DNA from 2 places in the Leuconostoc fallax genome. Region 2 is predicted to be linked to the other one. Evidence: riboswitches for the same ligand, from Rfam matches in the RefSeq annotation. Region 2 holds a riboswitch; the other holds the start of a gene.
The links. Region 2 has a riboswitch for thiamine pyrophosphate ahead of tenA (thiaminase II). Riboswitches for the same ligand answer to the same signal wherever they lie in the genome.
Positions count from the first base shown of each region.

Region 1: another riboswitch for thiamine pyrophosphate. It lies ahead of C5L23_RS04385 (ECF transporter S component); the one in region 2 lies ahead of tenA (thiaminase II).

Region 1 is NZ_PUFI01000014.1:13,083-16,301, forward strand. Features, by position in the region: gene C5L23_RS04380 (ATP-binding cassette domain-containing protein) at 1-660, opposite strand, end outside; gene C5L23_RS04385 (ECF transporter S component) at 667-1,230, opposite strand; TPP riboswitch at 1,340-1,430, opposite strand; gene C5L23_RS04390 (winged helix-turn-helix transcriptional regulator) at 1,586-1,954, shown strand; T-box leader at 1,967-2,168, shown strand; gene pheS (phenylalanine--tRNA ligase subunit alpha) at 2,240-3,219, shown strand, end outside.
Region 2 is NZ_PUFI01000014.1:356,409-359,627, forward strand. Features, by position in the region: gene thiD (bifunctional hydroxymethylpyrimidine kinase/phosphomethylpyrimidine kinase) at 1-687, opposite strand, end outside; gene tenA (thiaminase II) at 684-1,394, opposite strand; TPP riboswitch at 1,476-1,576, opposite strand; TPP riboswitch at 1,715-1,802, shown strand; gene C5L23_RS06005 (ECF transporter S component) at 1,918-2,499, shown strand; gene C5L23_RS06010 (ATP-binding cassette domain-containing protein) at 2,541-3,219, shown strand, end outside.

The sequences.
Region 1 (3,219 bases), 340 kb from region 2:
TGCAATATCCAATTCAAACAAGTGATCGACAATGTCATGATAACCTGTCCAATCATGATCAGATATAAAAATTGTTTTACCCTCATTTTTTTGCAATTCATGCAGGTCTTTTAGGATGGCTAATCGAGATGTAGCATCAACGTTAGCAAAGGGCTCATCTAACAAAATAATGTCACTATCCAAAGCAAGAACAGTAGCTAATGCTACGCGTTGTTGTTCACCACCGGAAAGTGTGATTAAATCACGCTCGAGTAATGGCTCTAAGCGTAAAGTAGCAATGACTTGATTCACACGTGGTGTAATTTCATTTACTGGCATCTGGATATTTTCAAGAGCAAAAATTAACTGCTCCTTAACTGTACGCATCGCAAACTGACGGCTAGGGTTTTGGAAAAGTAATGCCACACGTTTAGCGCGTTCAAAGGGTGCTAAGGTACTAATATCATGGTTATTTAATAATATTGTGCCGCCGGTAACATAGCCACCATATTTAGGATACAGACCAGCCATACTTTTTAGTAATGTTGATTTACCGCTACCAGAGGGACCAATGAGGAGATTGAAGGTACTGGGTTTTGGAGATAGCGTGATATCATTTAAAATATTCGGTTGATTGGATTCATAAGCAAAGCTTAGATGATTAACAGCTAATGTTGTCATAATGATTTAGTGCTTTAATAGATTCGTTTTGGCAACAAGCTGACTGATCCAATACACAAGAATTCCAGCAAAGAAACCAATCGAAATGAAACGAATAATGAATAATGTCACAATCATGCCAAAATGATAAGCACTGTAACCACTTTGAAACCAATCCCAGCCAAATGTCACAATTGTTGCCATAATACTAGATAGCAGCAATCCAAGTTTTGACCAATTCTTATAACCAGTCATCGCAAATCCAAGTTCGTTACCAATACCTTGTACAAAACCAGCAATCAAATTAGCAGCACCCCAACTTGAAAATAGCATCATTTCAACAGCCGCAGCTAAAATTTCAGCAATAACAGTGGCACCGATTCTTTTTAACAAGACACCAGCTAATGGACCGGCCATTAACCAAACACCAATAGTTAAATCATTAGCATATGGTTTTAATGGTGTTGCGGCTATTGCGTAGTAGGCAAAGCTCCAAAGTTGATAAATCACACCAAAGAATATTGCGATAATCGCTAGAAAAATAACGTCTCGTAAGCTCCAAGTGTGCTTACTTTCTGATACAGTTTGCATAAAACAAACCTCCATTTATAATATTGGAGAATCAAAGAGCCTTTGTCTCTTGATATATAAAATACCCGACACACATGTTAGTGTACCGGGTATTGTCTACTTATCTTACGAGTAAACAAACTAAGCTTCCTACGCTAACATAAAATAGATCAGGTTCAATGGGTATTTTCTCAGCCATAACGGCACCCCAGCTTGTTTGATTCAACGATTTAAGTGTATCAAGCGCTGTTAAAATTTGCAATACTTAGCTATATTTTATATAATACAGAAATTTGTGCGAATGGAAACGTTTACTTGTCGTATCATATTTAGTGTATGTTATGATATAAACAAATTCATGAGGGAAAAGGATACAATGGCGAAGTTAGCGAAACACACAGAAAATTTATTGTGTCGTAATTTTTTATGTACCTTTGAAATATTGGGGCGTAAATGGAACGGTATGATTATTGAGGCATTGCTTGTCAGCGGGCCAAGAAGATTTTTGGAGATTTCTAGAGCAATTCCAGGTTGTTCAGACCGTGTATTAGTAGAGAGACTAAAAGCACTAGAAGCAGACAACCTGGTCAATCGTGTTACATATGATGATTCAAATCTTATTGAGTATAAACTGACAGAACGTGGGGAAGCAATGCGGCCAATCATGAAAGCAATACATGAATGGTCAGATGATTGGAATCATGTTACGGATGATTGCCATGGTGACGAAGAAATTAAAAAATGATATACTAGTTATTAAGAGACAAAGATTGGCCTAGTAAGTATGATATTAGTTTCAGAGAGTGATGATATGGTGAAAAGTCACACTAATGATTACTGAATTTCAGCCAGGAGTCATTTGGTTAACACCAGACGTTTATTCGCGTTAAGAATGTGAAAGAAATCGATCATTTATCGGTTAAAAGTTGGGTGGTACCACGATAGATAACGTCCCATGTTTTCATCATTGGAAACATGGGACGTTTTTTGTCGGTATTCATTTTAGAATGTTAGAAAGATGAGATAAGCAATGAACCTAATAGAGGAATTACAGCAATTAGAAAAAATTGCCATTGAAAATATTAATGCTAGTGGTAATGACATAGAAAAGCTAAGAATTTCTTTTCTTGGTAAAAAAGGTCAACTCACAACATTGCTCAAAGGGATGAAGGATGTTAGCCCTGAACAGAAGCCAAAGGTTGGTGAAGTTGGTAATCATGTGCGACAGGTTATTACGCAGTTATTAGCCGAAAAAAAAGCACAGCAAGAGGCTATTACACTAAATCAGCAATTAGCAACTGAAAAATTAGATGTCACATTACCTGGTAGTACACGTCGCGTCGGGCAACCGCATGTTTTGCAACAGATTATTGATGAAATCGAAGATCATTTTATTGGCCTTGGTTTTAAAGTCGTTGATGATACCGTAGATGCACCCGAAATTGAGACGGATCATTATAATTTTGAGCGTTTGAATTTGCCAAAAGATCATCCAGCACGTGATATGCAAGATACATTTTATATTACACCGGAAATATTAATGCGCACGCAAACATCCCCCGTTGAATCTCGTGTTTTAGAAAAGCATGATTTTAGCCAAGGACCGCTCAAAATGATTAGCCCGGGTAAGGTTTATCGTCGTGATACAGATGATGCGACGCATTCACATCAATTCCATCAAATTGAAGGATTGGTTGTCGGTGAAAATATCACAATGGCTGATTTAAAGGGAACACTCTTGTCAATTGCTCAAGAACTGTTTGGTGAAAAGCATCAAATTCGTTTACGCCCATCATATTTCCCTTTTACTGAGCCGAGTGTTGAAGTTGATGTGTCATGGAATGAAGTAACACCTGACACGCGACCAGAGGATATTGAATGGATTGAAGTACTAGGTGCTGGTATGACACATCCAAACGTTTTGAAGATGGATGGTGTGGATAGTACTAAGTATTCAGCCTTTGCCTTTGGATTGGGACCGGATCGTTTTGCTATGTTGAAATACGGTGT
Region 2 (3,219 bases):
GGTATCGCCTTTAGCCAGCGCGCTAGCAATGGCTGAAGATAAAGTGTCGCCTGTACCATGTGTTCGAATTGTGTCAACCTTTGGACTTGCCATCCAAAAGTCAGTCCCGTCTGATAGTAGTACATAGTCAGAAATAATATCACTGTCTTGATGGCCACCTTTGATGATGACGTTTTTAGCCCCCATACTAGCAATTTTTTTAGCTGCAGTACGTGTATCTTCATGATTTTTGATTGTCATATTAGTAATGGCTTCTGCTTCAGGAAGATTAGGTGTCACAATAGTCGCTAAGGGAATGAGATCATGAATGACAGAATCTATAGCATCTTTAGATAATAAACGTGTACCGCCCTTGGCAACCATGACAGGATCAACAATTAGTGGTTGTATATGATATTTTTTAATATTTTGCACAACACAGGCAACGTGTTCAGCATCAGCTAGCATACCGGTTTTGGCCGCTTTAATATCAAAATCCTCATAGATAGAGGCGAACTGCGCATCCACCATATCGGTGGGGAGTGCAAAGGCTTTTTGCACGTCCAGCGTGTTTTGAGCGGTAACCGCAACAACCACATTAGTACTAAATACATGGCAAGCTTGCATTGTTTTAATATCAGCTTGAATACCAGCACCACCACCCGAATCGGTGCCGGCAATCGTTAGCGCTTGAGGATATTGTTTCATGATTGTTGTGCCTCGGGTTGACTAATGATTGATTTAAAATGCCAATCTTGTTGATAGAAAGCCTGTTCCCAGAATTGCCACTCTAGTTCACAACTCTTTAGGAAAAATTGTTTTGCCTGAGTTCTTTGCTCAGATGTTGCTTCTGAAGCGAGGCGGTCGATCCAGCTAAAGACCCGTTTTGATAAGGATTCATCAGCGTCATTTTCCGTACCGGCATAAAAATCAATCCAACTTTTAAATGGATTATCATCAGTGTTAGCGTTTTGAGCAACTTGTTGACGGGCGATTTCACCGTAAGTCCAAGGGCAAGGCAGAAAGGCAGCCAGAATATTCATGAGAGAACCCGTGTCAGCTGCTCGATACATATGTGATTCATATAAATAGGCTTTGGGTGCTGGGGTAGCGTGTTGTAAATCTTCGTACTGAACACCTGCCACATCGCAAAAGACATGATGGGGATGTATTTCACTATTCAAAATAAAATCAATTGAATTGGCAAAAAAGGTCATTTCATTACGATCGGTTAGTTTTGTAATAGCATTAGCATAAATTTTAATGAATTCACTTAAGTACTGATAATCTTGCTGTACATAAAAAATAAGTGCCGCTTTGTCGACGTGCCCATTTGTAATACCTTGTACAAATGGATGTTTGTGAATTTCCGCCATAATAGGCGCTGCTGCTAGTTTTAGTTCATCTGAAAACATAAATCCTCCTAGCTGCCACTAGTAGAATACAAATAAAAAACCTTCTTTACCTAGGTGAAATCTAAGTAAAAAAAGGTATCTTTTATCAGAATACCACTTTCCTACGCTAGTATTGACTAGATCAGGTTCAAAGGGATTGACTTTACATCATCTCAGCCAAAATGGCACCCCTAGTGGACAGCATATTATTATTTTTAATGACGTTAGCATAGCATAACTTCATCATTTATTGCAAATACTTTTCTGAACGATTTTGAATGGAAGGATAAAAAAGTTCTTGATTTAGGAAAAAGGATAACTTATACTAACGTCGTAGTTAAATTATTTATCTGGGGTACCGTAAGGTTGAGATAATACCCATTGAACCTGTAGGTTAATACCTGCGAAGGAAGATAAGCTAGATTGGTTTTTAGTGCCGTCTGTTGCATTTTTCTTTTGCAATAGATGGCTTTTTACGTTGATTTAGTCATCGGGCAATTTATTGATACATAAGGACCTCTTTCTCTAGGAGGAGTAGGAGATTATGGAAAATTCAGAAGCAGTACAAACATCAAGGGCGTACAAATGGTCACTTAGAGAAGTCATTTTGATGGCTTTAATCGGGATTGGATTCGGTGTCATTTATTTTATTATGGATCCGATTTATGCAGCGCTAGATGCGGTGTTAGTCCCAATGGGACTACATCCCTATGCAATTGCTATTACAATCGGGCCATGGATGATGGCTGCGCCATTAGCGAGTTACTTACTTAAAAGAGTAGGTGCTGGCTTGATTGGTGAAATATTAGCAGCCACTGGTGAAGCTTTATTGGGTGGCTATTGGGGTGTTGCGACAATTATTTCAGGATTTATTCAAGGGATTGGTTCGGAACTTGGTTTTACATTAACGGGTTATAAAAGTTGGAAATTAGGATTGATTTTATCAACATTAACGGGAACTGCCGTAACCTTTTTTTGGTCATTGTTTCATGATGGCTACCTACAATTGAATATAGGTATGTTAATTGGTTTGTTTATTGTGCGTTGGATTTCAGTTGGCTTTTTTGCAGGCGTATTAGTTTACTGGATTGTTCGCTTATTAGAAAAGTCAAAATTGTTGAAGTGAACGTTGGTATTGAATGTGATTAAAGAAAGTTGACTGTAGGTATGAAATTAGAAACACATCAGCTAAGTATTCAATATGACAATCAAATTATTTTGAAGGACGTTGATTTTGAGCTGGAGAGTAAGCAATTTGCTTTGTTAGTTGGCCCTTCGGGATGTGGGAAATCGACTTTAATGATGGCACTTGCCGGTCTGTATCCAAAATACGGCGGGGTGTTAAGTAGTGCAGTGACATTAGATGGTCTTGCTGTTCACTCGATAAAAGCGAATCAACGCGCGCCACAAATCGCTATATTATTTCAACATCCTGAACAGCAGTTTGCGATGGACAATGTTAGAGATGAAATGATTTTTGCACTCGAAAATTTGTCGTTAGCTGCAGAAGAAATAGATAAACGAATTGATCAAGCGCTTCAATCGGTTGGTATAGCGTCATTGCAGCACCGCCAGTTGTCACAGTTATCGGGTGGTGAATTACAAAAAGTTGCACTTGCTGAAACATTAGCATTAGGTGCTGAAATAATTTTATTAGATGAACCATTTGCGGCAGTTGACCCGATACATCGTCGAGAATTACAGTTGGTACTCAAAAAATTAGTCGACGAAGGACACGGCATTTTAGTATCCGATCATGATAAAAGTAATTATGATACGCTCATCACGCATTTATATCATATGGAAAATCAGCAACTAGAACGAGTTGCTGATGCTGCATGGGGTG